2 linked regions of the Streptomyces collinus genome follow. The protein of the gene in region 1 interacts with the protein of each later gene in a pairwise test. Links are inferred from orthologs where the notes say so. Each region holds a gene or a part of one and is shown in the gene's direction. Other genes may lie near its edges.

Region 1 (6,886 bases):
GCGGCGCCCAGCGTGCCGAGCAACTTGGCGCGTTCGGCCAGGGACACCGCCCCCGGACCGCCCGCCTCCGGCGCCGACGGATCGCCGAGCAGCGCGCGTGACCACGCGGCGTCCCGCTGGCGCACCGCCGCCCGGCACCACGCCGCGTGCAGCTCGCCCTGCCAGCCGTCCGCCACCGGCAGCGCCACGATCTCCCGGGGCGTGCGCCCGCCGAGCCGCCGCGACCACGTGCCGAGCGGTGCCGCCTCCACCAGCTGACCGAGCCACCAGGAGCGTTCGCCGCGCCCCGCGGGGGCCTTCGCCACGACGCCGTCGCGTTCCATGCCCGGATCGCACTCGTGCGGCGCCTCGACGGCGATCGTCGCAGTGGTCTGCGTGGTCCCCCCGGGTATGTCGTCCCCGGCCCCGGCTGCTCGCTTCGGGGCGGACCGCATGTGGTCGATGGCGACGCACGCCTCCGCCCTGACCGCCATCCGTGCGGCGAGCGCCGAACCGGGCAGGGCCGACAGCAGTTCCGCGGCCGTCGCCCGGACATTGCGGCTGCGATCGGCCAGGGCCTGTTCCAGGAACGGCTCGTCGTCCGGGCCGAGGCCCTCGCGCAGCGAATCGAGGAACATCAGCCGGTCCTCGGCCCGTTCCGTCCCCCACGTCGTCGCGAGCAGGTCGCGCGCGGCCGCCGGGGTGCGAGAACGCAGCGCGGAGAGCAGAGCGACGCGTTCGGCGAACAGGCCCTCCTGCCACAACTGCCGGACGCTGTCGTCGTCCTGGAGGTGCGGCAGGGCCGCTCCGCCGCCCGGGGTCGCGCGCAGAGCGAACCGCCAGTCCGGGTTCAGCCGGGCCAGCCACAAGGCTCGCGGCCCCGCGAACTCCAGTGCCGCCGGACGCAGGTCGGTACGCCCCCGGGCCGCGTCCAGCAACGCCGGAAGCACCTGCGGAGGCGGTGCGAAACCCCGGGCGTTCGCCACCGCGAGCCACTGCGGCAGCAGCTCCGTCAGATCCGGCGCGGCACCCCGCCGCCCTCCGCCGGACGGGCCGGGGCGGTCGGCCAGCAGCATCGCGAGCCTGCGGGCGGCAGCGGGCGGCAGCGCCGGGCGGGAGTCCTCCGGAGCCGCCTGCGGGCGCTCTGCCGCCCGCGCCGGGCGCAGACCGGCCCGGCGCCGTACGGTCTCCACGGCCGCCGCGTCCAGCAGGGCCAGGGGTGCGTCCGGGCCCGGCGCGGTACCGGGCGGGGTGCGCCGGTCGGTGCCCAGCAGCGCGGTGGTGACGAGCCCCTCCCAGGCGTCCGCGCCGGCCGCGTCCACAGGAGCGGAGGTCCTGGTCATGAGCTTCCTTTCCGCGGGGCGCCCGGTAGTTGAAGACTCGCCCTTACCGGTTGTCCCGTGATGCCTGAAAAATGCGTGGACCCGTGGGATGGGTGGGGCCGGCCGATGTGCCGTGAGCGGGGCCGCCGCCGGTTCAGCACAGCGCGACCGCGTCGCCCGGCCCCTCGGGCCAGGCCGTCAGCGGCGTGAAGCCCTGGTGGCCGCACTCGCCGAAGACCCTGACCGGGGCCCCGCCCGACAGGGCGACGAGCCGCCACAGGCCCGGCCGGGAGCGCGCGGCGGGAGTCAGCGGCAACGCCGCGTCCTCGTCGGCGTCCGCCAGCTGCCAGGAGTCGCCGTCCGGCGTGGGAACGACCCGGTCCAGCGTCACCGGGACGGACTCCAGCCACGGGTCCTCGCGCAGGGCGTCGCCGTAACGGGCCGCCGCCTGGGCCGTGGTCACCCCCGGCGGACGGGTCGCCGCGGGCGCGGGCGGGGTGAACTGCTCGCCCAGGGCCACCCGCGGCTGCCCGGCGCCCGGGTACGCGGACACCTCGGCCTCCAGACTCAGGCCCACCGGCAGCGCCAGCTCCGGGGCGCGGCCGGCCGCGCCGTAGGAGAGGAGCAGCACGGTGCGGTGCGAGGCGTCGCCGTGCAGCCAGATCCGGCGGGTCGTCAGGCGCGGGTCCGTCGTGTCGTACTGGGCGAGGACCAGCCAGCGGTCGCGCAGCAGCGGGCCGTCCGCGGAGGTCGGGAGGCCCATGCGGGAGCGGACCGTGGCGGCGAGACCGGCCGGGAGCCGCTCGCGGCGCCGCCAGCCCCGCCCCAGGAGATGCAGCAGCGCGCACTCCTCCAGCAGCCGCACCGGCCAGCCCGGCCCGGTCGACGGAATCGCCCCCAACTCCCGCACCCGCCCCGCCAGTCCCTGCGCCTGGGCGTCGACCATGCGGGCCGCCGTCTCCTCCCAGAGGCCGTACCCCGACTGCTCAGCGGTCGCCAGACCGCCGCGCAGCAGGTCGACCAGGCGCTGCTCCAGCTCCACCGCGCCCGCAGAGACCCGCTCGGCCCGGCGCTCCGCCCGCCGACGCGCCGCCTCGGGATCAGCGGACCCGGACGGCGCACCGGAGCCGGCACCGGCCCTCTTCGCCTCCGCGCGCTCGCGCCGCCCCTCGGTCCACTGCGCGGCCCATTCCGGCGTCTGCCCCGGCGGCACCGCCGCCTCGTCGGCGGCCCAGAGCAGCAGCAGCCCCAGCGCGTGCTTGCACGGGAACTTGCGGCTCGGACAACTGCACTTGTACGCGGGGCCCGCGGCGTCCGCGATGTCCACGACCGTTTGATACGGCTTGCTTCCGCTGCCCTTGCACAGCCCCCACACCGTCCCCTCGTCGGAACTCCCCGCCTCGGACCACGGCCCCGCCGCGCCGAGTTTGCTTCCCGCTTTGCGTGAAGCGGCGTCAGGCGCCAGTGCCAGCACCTGGTCCGCGGTCCAGCGCACCCCCTGCTGAGTCATGCCACCGAAGGTAGATCCCACCACTGACAATCGGGTCCGCCGGCGGACCCGGCAGCGCATTTCCGCAGGTCGGAACGCATTGTCAGTGGTGTGGTGCAACGTTGGCGACAGATCCGAACCGGCCGAGCTGGAGGGGGACTTTGCCATGACCGTGTCCGTGGAGCCGACGTCCGTCGAAGCGGGGGAGACGGGACCGACCCAGGCGTTGCGACCGCACGCCGAGGACGCCTTCGCCCATGAACTCGCCGCGCTGGCCGCCCAGGACGACCGGCCGCGCCCGGCCCGCTGGAAGCTGTCGCCCTGGGCCGTCGCGACGTACCTGCTCGGCGGCACCCTGCCGGACGGCACGGTGATCAGTCCCAAGTACGTCGGACCGCGCCGCCTCGTCGAGGTCGCCGTCACCACGCTCGCCACCGACCGCGCCCTGCTCCTGCTCGGCGTCCCGGGCACGGCGAAGACCTGGGTGTCCGAGCACCTGGCCGCGGCGGTCAGCGGTGACTCCACGCTGCTGGTGCAGGGCACCGCCGGCACCCCGGAGGAGGCCATCCGCTACGGCTGGAACTACGCGCAGCTGCTCGCCCACGGCCCGAGCCGCGACGCCCTCGTGCCCAGCCCCGTCATGCGGGCCATGGCCGACGGCATGACGGCCCGCGTCGAGGAACTGACGCGTATCCCGGCCGACGTGCAGGACACGCTCATCACGATCCTGTCGGAGAAGACGCTGCCCATACCGGAACTGGGTCAGGAGGTGCAGGCGGTCCGCGGATTCAACCTGATCGCCACGGCCAACGACCGCGACCGCGGCGTCAACGACCTGTCCAGCGCCCTGCGCCGCCGCTTCAACACGGTCGTGCTGCCGCTGCCGGAGAGCCCCGAGGCCGAGGTCGACATCGTCTCGCGGCGCGTCGACCAGATCGGCCGCTCCCTCGACCTGCCGGCCGCGCCCGACGGGCTCGACGAGATCCGCCGGGTCGTCACGGTCTTCCGCGAGCTGCGCGACGGGGTCACCGCCGACGGGCGGACGAAGCTCAAGTCGCCCAGCGGCACGCTGTCCACGGCCGAGGCGATCTCCGTCGTCACCAACGGGCTCGCCCTGGCCGCCCACTTCGGCGACGGCGTGCTGCGGCCGGGCGACGTCGCCGCGGGCATCCTCGGCGCGGTGGTCCGCGACCCGGCGGCGGACCGGGTCATCTGGCAGGAGTACCTGGAGACGGTGGTCCGCGAGCGTGACGGCTGGAAGGACTTCTACCGGGCCTGCCGCGAGGTGAGCGTGTGAGGAAAACGCCAGGGCGTGGGCCCCGGGTGACGGGACGGCGGCCGCCCGCGGGACCGGGCGGGGACGTGCGGGACGGGAGGGGGATGAAGTGACCGGTGGGGAACAGACCGCGGGCCGGGGGGCCGGGGCGGGGCCGGTGTTGCTCGGCGTACGGCATCACGGACCGGGGTCGGCGCGGGCGGTGCGGGCGGCGCTGGAGGAGGTCCGGCCGCGGGTCGTGCTGATCGAGGGGCCGCCCGAGGCCGACGCCCTGATCCCGCTCGCCGCCGACGAGGAGATGCGGCCGCCGGTCGCCCTGCTCGCCCACGCCGTGGACGAGCCCGGCCGCTCGGCGTTCTGGCCGCTGGCCGGGTTCTCCCCGGAGTGGGTCGCCCTCCGCTGGGCCCTGGAACACCACGTCCCGGCCCGCTTCATCGACCTGCCGGCCACGCACACGCTGGCCTGGGGGAGGCAGGAGGACGAGGCGGGAACAGAGGGCGAACATCCGCCGCCGGCCGAGACGGCGCCGGACGGAGACACCGGTCCCGGCTCCGCCGAGCTCCGGATCGATCCGCTCGGCGTGCTCGCCGACGCCGCCGGCTACGACGACCCGGAGCGGTGGTGGGAGGACGTCGTGGAGCACCGGGGCGCGGAGGAGGGCGACGCGCTCGCGCCGTTCACCGCGCTGGAGGAGGCCATGGGCGCGCTGCGGGAGACCTTCGGCAGCGGGGGCCACGACCGGGATCTGGTGCGGGAGGCGTACATGCGGCTCCAGGTGCGGGCCGCGCAGCGGGAGTTCGAGGACGGCGTGGCGGTGGTCTGCGGGGCCTGGCACGTGCCCGCCCTGCGGCAGAAGACCACCGTCGCCGCCGACAAGGCGCTGCTGAAGGGGCTCCCCAAGGTCAAGACGGACATGACCTGGGTGCCGTGGACCCACCGCCGGCTCGCCCGGACCAGCGGCTACGGAGCGGGCATCGACTCACCGGGCTGGTACGGGCACCTGTTCAGCGCCCCGGACCGGCCGGTGGAGCGGTGGCTGACCAAGGTGGCGGGGCTGCTGCGCGCAGAGGACCGGATCGTCTCCTCCGCGCACGTCATCGAGGCGGTGCAGCTGGCCGAGACGCTCGCCGCGATGCGCGGCCGTCCGCTGCCCGGCCTGAGCGAGACGACCGACGCCGTGCGGGCGGTGATGTGCGAGGGCTCGGACGTACCGCTGGCACTCATCCGGGACCGGCTGGTCGTGGGGGACGTGCTGGGGGAGGTGCCGCCGTCGGCACCGGCCGTGCCGTTGCAGCGGGACCTCACCCGGCTGCAACGCCGGCTGCGGCTGAAGCCCGAGGCGCTGGAGCGGGAGCTGGAGCTCGACCTGCGCAAGGAGAACGACGCCGCCCGCAGCAGACTGCTGCACCGGCTGCGGCTGCTCGGCATCGCGTGGGGCGAACCGGCCGCGTCGCGGGGCAGCACGGGCACGTTCCGGGAGACATGGCGGCTGCGCTGGGAGCCCGAACTGTCCGTGCGGGTCGCCGAGGCCGGCGTGTGGGGGACGACCGTCCTGTCCGCCGCGACTGCCAAGGCCGAGGCGGACGCCGTCGGCGCGGAGGGCCTCGCCGGCGTCACCGGGCTCGCCGAGCGCTGCCTGCTGGCCGAACTGCCCGACGCCCTCCCCACGGTGATGCGAGTCCTGGCCGACCGGGCGGCCCTCGATACGGACGTCGGCCATCTCGCCCAGGCGCTCCCGGCCCTGGTCCGCTCCCTGCGCTACGGAGACGTGCGGGGCACGGACACCGGAGCCCTGGCGGAGGTCGCCGCTGGACTGGCCGAGCGGGTCTTCGTCGGTCTTCCCCCGGCCTGCGCCGCGCTCGACGCGGACGCCGCCGAGGAGATGCGGGGCCATGTGGACGCGGTGCACGGGGCCGTGGCCCTGCTGGGCGACGCCCCTGCGGCCGGACACGGCCGGTTGAGAGGCCGCTGGCAGTCCGTGCTGCGGGTGCTGTCCGGGCGGGACACCGTGCCGGGGGTCATCCGGGGGCGGGCCGTCCGGCTGCTGCTCGACGACGGGCAGCTGGCCCAGGACGAGGCAGCACTGCTGATGGGACTCGTCCTGTCACCGGGCACACCGCCGGCGGACGCGGCCGCATGGATCGAGGGCTTCGTCGGAGGCGGTTCCGGGGGCGGAATGCTCCTGGTGCACGACGAGCGGCTGCTCGGACTGGTCGACGCGTGGCTGACCGGGGTGCCGGCCGAGGCCTTCACGGACGTACTGCCCCTGCTGCGGCGGACGTTCTCCGCGTACGAGCCCGGAGTGCGCCGGACCCTCGGCGAACTGGTCCGGCGCGGGCCGGGAACCGGGGCCGGCGCGACTGCCGCCGGTACCGCAACGCCCGGCTTCGCGGCCGGCTTCGACACCGAGCGCGCGGACGCGGTGCTGCCGGTGGTGCGGCTGCTGCTCGGGCTGGACGACATGGAAGAGAACACCGACGACAACCTGGCGGGGGTGACGGGATGACGACCGAGGCACTGAGGCAGCGGACGACGGCACCGGAAACGGGAGCCACCGTGACGGGCGGGTCCCGGGCGGACGGACGGCCGTCGACGACCGTGCCGGTGATCCCGCTGTGGGAACGGCCCCGCAAGGGAGGCCGGGCATGACGTCCGAAACGACGGACCCGGCGCAGGAGCGGCTGCGGCGCTGGCGGCTCGTCCTCGGGGGCGACGCGGCGGACGGCACCGGCTGCACGCTGTCGGGGCAGGACGCGGCGATGGACGGAGCGCTCACCGCGCTCTACGGAAGGAAGGACAGCAAGTCTCAGGGGGGCCGGG
Region 2 (6,861 bases), 2.5 Mb from region 1 along the record:
GAGGGCGAGGAGCACGGCGGAAACCACGAGAGCCTCAGCCCCTACCTCACCGGCGGCGGCGCGCTCTTCATCCTTCTGCTTCTGCTGTGGATCACCACCCGCTTCAACCGCGACCGCTGAGACCGGCGGGGCATCCCGCCGAGGAGGCCCAGGGGACCACGGGGGCGGCCGGAGCCCTCAGGCAGGGCCGGTAGGGTCTGCACGCATGGGAGAGCAGGACATGCCTACCGGTCCGGCGCACGAGACGCCGCACGACCCGGCACAGGACACGGCGAGCGGTACCGGGCGACACCCGGAGCCCCGCCGTGCCTCCGCGGCGGCCGGGACCGACGGTCCCCGCACGAGCCCGTCGCGGCCGGGCAAGCGCCGCCTCGGCGTCATGGGCGGCACCTTCGACCCGATCCACCACGGGCACCTGGTGGCGGCCAGCGAGGTCGCCGCGGCGTTCCACCTCGACGAGGTGGTCTTCGTCCCGACCGGCCAGCCCTGGCAGAAGAGCCACCGCAGCGTCTCGCCGGCCGAGGACCGCTACCTGATGACGGTCATCGCGACCGCCGAGAACCCGCAGTTCTCCGTGAGCCGCATCGACATCGACCGCGGCGGCCCCACCTACACCGTGGACACCCTGCGCGACCTGCGCGCGCTCAACCCGGACACGGACCTGTTCTTCATCACCGGCGCCGACGCGCTCGCCCAGATCCTCACCTGGCGGGACAGCGAGGAACTGTTCTCCCTGGCGCACTTCATCGGAGCCACCCGGCCGGGCCACCACCTGGACGACTCCGGGCTTCCCGAGGGCGGTGTCTCACTGGTGGAGGTTCCCGCTCTGGCCATCTCCTCCACCGACTGCCGTGCGAGAGTCGCCAAGGGCGATCCCATCTGGTACCTGGTGCCGGACGGAGTCGTGCGCTATATCGACAAGCGCGAGCTGTACCGCGGCGAGTGAGCCGAGAGGGGCACCGGTGAACGACCGATACGACGCGGGGGCCGCGAACCACGGCGCCGACCAGTACGAACTCGTCGGCTACGACGAGTACGGCCAGCCTGTCTACCGGCAGGTCCGGCCCCAGCAGTCCCAGCAGCAGACGTACGACCCGTACGCCCAGCAGACCCAGCAGTACGACCAGGGCTACGGCTACGACCCGTACGCGCAGCAGGGCACGCAACCGCCCGCCTACGACTACGGTGCCTACGACCCGTACGCCACCGGCTCGCACCAGGGCGGCGGCCCCGCGCCGGGCACCGCGCACGACCCCTACGGCCGGACCACCGCAGCGGAAGCACCCGGCCGGCAGCCCCACGCCGAACAGGCCGCGCAGCAGACCGCGCACATCCCGCAGCAGACCGCCCACATCCCGCAGCAGGCCGGCCCGGCGCACGACCAGGAAGCCCCCGCCGAACCGCAACGGGAGTACCACACCGAGCAGTTCGCCTTCGTCGAGGAACCGGACGCCAACTCCGAAGACGTCATCGACTGGCTGAAGTTCACCGAGAACCGCACCGAGCGCCGCGAGGAGGCCCGGCGCCGGTCCCGCAGCCGGATCGTCGCCCTGGCGGTCGTGTTCGCGCTCGTCGCGGCCGGCGGCGTCGGCTACCTCTGGTACGCGGGGAAGCTGCCCGGCCTCTCCTCCGACGGCTCCGCGACCGGCACAGCGACGGCCGCGGGCGCCCAGAAGCGCGACGTGATCGTCGTCCACCTGCACGACATCAAGGGCGACGGCACCGCCACGGCCCTCCTGGTCGACAACACCACCACCCAGCGGGGCACCACCGTCCTGCTGCCCAACTCGCTCGCCCTGACCAGCGACGACGGCACCACGACGACCCTGGCCAAGTCGGTCGAGGACGACGGCTCCGACGGCACCCGCGACGCGCTCGACACGGTCCTCGGCACCGACATCGAGGGCACCTGGCGCCTGGACACCCCCTACCTGCAGAACCTCGTCGACCTCGTCGGCAACATCGACGTCGACACCGACACCGACGTCCCCGACCCCACCGCCAAGAAGAAGGGCACTGCCCCCCTGGTCAACAAGGGCCGGGACCAGACCCTCAGCGGCAAGATGGCCGTCGCCTACGCCACCTACCGCGCCCCCGGCGAGGCCCAGGACGCCCAGCTGAAGCGCTTCGGGCAGGTCCTGCAGAGCGTCCTGCGCAAGCTGTCCTCCGACCCGCAGGCCGCGACGACCACGATCCAGACACTCCAGCAGATCCTCGACCCGTCCCTCACCGACAAGGACCTCGGAACCTTCCTCGCCGGGCTCTCCGACCTCGCCAAGGGCGGCGACTACAAGACGGACCTGCTGCCCGTCCGGAGCGACGGCACGCTCAGCGCCCAGACCGGCGCGGGGATCGTCAGGAACGTCCTCGGCGGCACCGCCAAGAGCCCGGACAAGGACGCCGCCGTCAGCGTCTCCGTCCAGAACGCCACCGGCGTCGAGGACAACACCGAAAAGGCCCGCGTCGTGCTCCTCAACGGCGGCTTCACCTTCCTGGAGGGCGGCACGGGCACCGCCCGGGCCACCTCGCAGGTCGTCTACGCCGACGCCGCCGGCAAGGCGAACGCCGCCGAGGTCGCGAAGACCCTGGGCCTTCCCGCGGGCTCCGTGACCAAGGGGAAGGTCTCCGGGAGCGCCGACGTCTCCGTCGTCCTCGGCCAGGACTACAAGCCGTCGTCCGACTAGACGACGGGAGGGCGCCCCTCACGTGATCCGGGTTATCGCGTAGGGGGCGCACGGCGGTCCGTGAGACCCTTGGTGGCAAGTGTCCGCCGACCGAAAGCCATGCAGTGACCGTGACCGACCGCTCTCACGAGCTGATCAACACCGCCGCCCAGGCGGCCGCCGACAAGCTGGCCCACGACATCGTCGCCTACGACGTCAGTGACGTGCTGTCCATCACGGACGCCTTCCTGCTGGCCTCGGCGCCCAACGACCGCCAGGTCAAGGCGATCGTCGACGAGATCGAGGAGCGCCTCTCGAAGGAACTCGGCGCGAAGCCGGTGCGCCGCGAGGGCGACCGCGAGGCCCGCTGGGTCCTCCTCGACTACGTCGACATCGTCGTCCACGTGCAGCACAGCGAGGAGCGTGTCTTCTACGCCCTGGAGCGGCTGTGGAAGGACTGCCCCGAGCTCGAACTGCCCGAGGAGGCCAAGGCCACCCGCGGCAAGGCCGAGGAGCACGCCAAGCTGCGCGCGGCCGAGGAGGCGGCGGAGCTGGACGGTGAGTGGCGGTGACCTCCATCAGTGAGGCGTCCGCCGGAACGGGCCGTGGCCGTCGCATCATCCTGTGGCGGCACGGCCAGACCTCGTGGAACGTGGAGCGCCGCTTCCAGGGCAGCACGGACGTCGAGCTGACCGAGACCGGTCTCGCCCAGGCCCGCCGCGCCGCCCGGCTGCTCGCCTCCCTGAAGCCGGACGCGATGGTCGCCTCCGACCTCCGGCGCGCCGCGGCCACGGCCGCCGAGCTCGCCACGCTCACCGGCCTCCACATCACCCACGACGAGGCGCTGCGCGAGACCTACGCGGGCGTCTGGCAGGGCCTGACGCACGAGGAGATCATCGCCCGGTACGGCGACGAGTACGCCGCGTGGAAGCGCGGTGAGCCCGTCCGCCGTGGCGGCGGCGAACTGGAGACCGAGGTCGCCGACCGAGCCGCCCCCGTGGTGCTCCGGCACGCGGAGAAGCTCCCCGAGGACGGCACGCTCGTCGTGGTCAGTCACGGCGGCACGATCCGCACCACGATCGGCCGCCTGCTGGGTCTCGATCCCCGCCACTGGGAGAGCCTCGGCGGACTCTCCAACTGCTGCTGGTCCGTGCTCGGCGAAGGCGCCCGCGGCTGGCGCCTGCTGGAGCACAATGCCGGCACCCTGCCGGAACCGGTGCTCGGCGACGACGACTGACCCCGGATTTCACTTTCCGGCAGGTCGCAGGCTAAAGTTCTTCTTGTTCGCCCCGCCAGACGGGGAGAGCGCAAGGGGCTATAGCTCAGTTGGTAGAGCGCCTGCATGGCATGCAGGAGGTCAGGAGTTCAATTCTCCTTAGCTCCACGTCAAGATCCCGTTCCCGCTCAGGGGGCGGGATTTTTCGTGCTCCGGCTTGAGTCACTCGGCCTGGCTGAGGCGTATACCTCTACGGCCCCGCCGGGTGCCGTGTCCGGACTGGTACTGAGGCGTCGCTGACCGTATTGGTCCGGCCGTGGCAGAATCAAACGGCCGGAAGGGGGCGCGGCCCGACGGGAGGAGTAGCGATGCCTGCGAGCATCCGCGAGGAGGTCGACCACCTCCTCGGAGCAGCGTTCACACGGGACATGTCCACCCGCCTCAGCTGCCCTTCCTGCGGTTCCGCGCACGTGGCCCAGATGCTCGGCGACAACGGCGGGGTTTCCTACGTGTGCACGGCCTGCGGCCACAGCTGGAGCTGATCGATGGGTGCACACAGGCGGAAGTGCGACTGGTGCGGCAGTGGGACTCCGATCGTCCGCGACATGGAACCGATCAATCCCGACTACCAGTACTGGTGCGAGGAATGCGCGCGGGCGCTGATCATAAAAGGCGACCCGATCGAGACGTACCGCGAGTTGGAGGGCGAGCCGATCTACGGCCGGCTTCTGGAGGAGCACTGCACGCTCAAGCGGTTCTACTCGTTCGTCACGGCATAACGGGCATTTCGGGCGAAGCGAAACCGATTTGGTGTTGGGGCTGATGGGCCAGTAATGTTGGCTTCGCCGCCGGGGAAACCCGGAGGAGCACCGGCAAGGGGCTATAGCTCAGTTGGTAGAGCGCCTGCATGGCATGCAGGAGGTCAGGAGTTCAATTCTCCTTAGCTCCACAGAAGTTGAGAAGCGGGTCATCCGATCGGATGACCCGCCTTCTTGTCGTGGGTATGCGTACGGCGGGCCCCTTCCAGGGGCCCGCCGTACGTGTGCTCAGCGGCCGAGAGCGCGGCGCCCGCGGCCCTGGGAGAGGACCGGGAGGTTGCGGGACGGCGCGCCCGGCGCGCCCGCCTCCTCGATGCGCAGCGCCAGCGCCGGGCAGCGGCGCACCGCGCGTAGAGCCTTCGCCTCGGCGTACCGCGGCACCTGTGCCTGCGCCACGGTCGGGAAGCCGTCGGCCCCCAGCTGGAACACCTCCGGAAGGATGTCCGCGCACAGCCCGTGGCCCCGGCACAGCGTCCAGTCGACGTAGATTTTCTGGCGGCTGGGGCCGTTCTCCTCGGACTCGCCGCCGCCCGGGATGCCCGTCGGGGCCTTGCCGCCCTCGAAGAGCGGCAGAACGCCCTCCACGGGCCGTCCGCAGCCGTTGCCGAGGACGTGGGCGGCCAGGTCGTCCGTGAACGCCTTGATGGTCGACTCCAGGAACATCGCGGAGCCGTCCGGATGCGAGCACGCGCCGCGCCGCTTCACGTTCTTGGCGACCTGCTTGAGCGCCTCCAGGGCGGCCGGCCCGCCGCCGTTGAGGATGTCCTCCAGACCGCGCGCGGCGGCGGGCAGACCGAGGTAGCAGGGGCCGCACTGGCCCGCGCTCTCCTCGGCCAGCCACTGCGCCACCCGCAGTGACTCGCCCAGCGGGCAGGTGTCCTGAGTGATCGGCAGAATCGCGCCGGCGCCGAGCGCGCCGCCCACGGCGTCCAGGGAGTTGCGGGACACGATCGCCTCGTTGACCGTCGCCGCGTCGATCCACTTGCCGTGGTAGCCGCCGGTGAGCACGCCCTGCGGTACCGGCGGTGCGCCGGCGAGCTGCAGGACGTACCGCAGGGGCACGCCCGTCGGGACCTCGATCACCATGGGGCGGGCGACCGCGCCGGAGACCGTGAGCATGACGGTGCCCGGCTCGTCGTACAGGCCGGTGTTGCCGTAGCGCTCCGGGCCGATGCGGGCGGCGATCGCCAGCTGGGCGAAGGTCTCGGCGTTGGACAGCAGGGTGGGTGCGCCGCCGACGCCGTTCTGCGAGGCGCTGACCTTGCGGCCGGGCGGGATGGCCGGCCCGCCGTCGATCGAGCGGATCAGTGACGCGGCCGCACCGGTGACCATGCGGACCGGATTGCGCTGGACACGCGCGCGCAGCGCCGAGCGGCGGCCGTTGTTGAGGCCGCGTTCGGCGAGCGCGGCCTCCATGGAGCGCTGGGTCGACTCACGGGTGACCCCCACCACGAGCGTGCGGGCACCCAAGGCCTCGGCGCACAGCAGCGCGCCGTCCAGGATCAGATGAGGAGCACGGTTGATCAGCACCGTGTCCTTGCGGCAGGCCGGCTCGTCCTCGCTGCCGTTCACGACGACGACCGGCCGGACGCCGCGCTTGATCGCCGCCTCGGCGACCGAGCGCAGCTTCTTGTGGAAGGGGAAGCCCGCGCCGCCGCGGCCCTTCAGGTTGATGCGTTCGGCGAGCTGCGCGAGCTGCTCACCGCCCATCGGCTCGAGCGGCCCGTGCACCTTGAGGTGCATGGGCAGATCGAGCCGATCGACAAGGTCGAAGCCCGACGTGAGCTGGGGAAGACCGACCACGCGGACTTCGGGTACGTCGGGCAGGGCCTCGTTCACTTAAAGCCTCCGGAAGGCGTGTTCCAAGGTTCGCCCGATCCCGGAGCGTCGAAGTCGTAGGACGCACCGGGATTTGTGTCAGTGGCGGGACCGCTGTTGTACGTGTCGTTCGGGTAGTACGTGTCGTAGACGGCATTCGTCTCACCCGTGTCGTACACGTCACTCGATCCGTAACCGGCGGCGCCTGGATTGCCATAGGCCGGGATGCTTTGTCCGGTGTCCTGCAGGGGGTCGTAGGGCGGGATGTTGAAGCCCGTGTCCTGGAGCGGGTCGTAGGCGGACGGCGGGGCCTCGCCGACCGGGGGCGGGGACGGGATGGGCCAGT

The links.
Region 2: the proteins of RFN52_RS24880 (region 1) and rsfS interact in binary tests that used the Escherichia coli proteins (3 or more experiments, as listed by UniProt). The link is inferred for Streptomyces collinus from one-to-one orthologs.

Annotation. Positions count from the first base shown.
Region 1 is NZ_CP133771.1:5,438,678-5,445,563, forward strand. Bases 2,171-5,021 are described here. They hold RFN52_RS24880 (ATP-binding protein), read left to right. Parts: upstream 2,171-2,956; coding sequence 2,957-4,087; downstream 4,088-5,021. Other genes in these bases: RFN52_RS24875 (SWIM zinc finger family protein), read right to left, coding at 2,171-2,811; RFN52_RS24885 (DUF5682 family protein), read left to right, coding at 4,176-5,021. Also shown: RFN52_RS24870 (DUF5691 domain-containing protein), read right to left, coding at 1-1,322; more of RFN52_RS24875, read right to left, coding at 1,456-2,170; more of RFN52_RS24885, read left to right, coding at 5,022-6,572; RFN52_RS24890 (vWA domain-containing protein), read left to right, coding at 6,712-6,886.
Region 2 is NZ_CP133771.1:2,962,623-2,969,483, reverse strand. Bases 1,686-4,511 are described here. They hold rsfS (ribosome silencing factor), read left to right. Parts: upstream 1,686-2,788; coding sequence 2,789-3,235; downstream 3,236-4,511. Other genes in these bases: RFN52_RS13375 (hypothetical protein), read left to right, coding at 4,425-4,511; RFN52_RS13380 (hypothetical protein), read left to right, coding at 4,248-4,421; RFN52_RS13390 (histidine phosphatase family protein), read left to right, coding at 3,226-3,900; RFN52_RS13400 (LytR C-terminal domain-containing protein), read left to right, coding at 1,686-2,684. In the rest of the region: RFN52_RS13410 (hypothetical protein), read left to right, coding at 1-120; nadD (nicotinate-nucleotide adenylyltransferase), read left to right, coding at 206-946; more of RFN52_RS13400, read left to right, coding at 963-1,685; more of RFN52_RS13375, read left to right, coding at 4,512-4,658; RFN52_RS13365 (NADH-quinone oxidoreductase subunit NuoF family protein), read right to left, coding at 4,926-6,536; RFN52_RS13360 (ferric reductase-like transmembrane domain-containing protein), read right to left, coding at 6,533-6,861. UniProt on the Escherichia coli protein: Functions as a ribosomal silencing factor. Interacts with ribosomal protein uL14 (rplN), blocking formation of intersubunit bridge B8.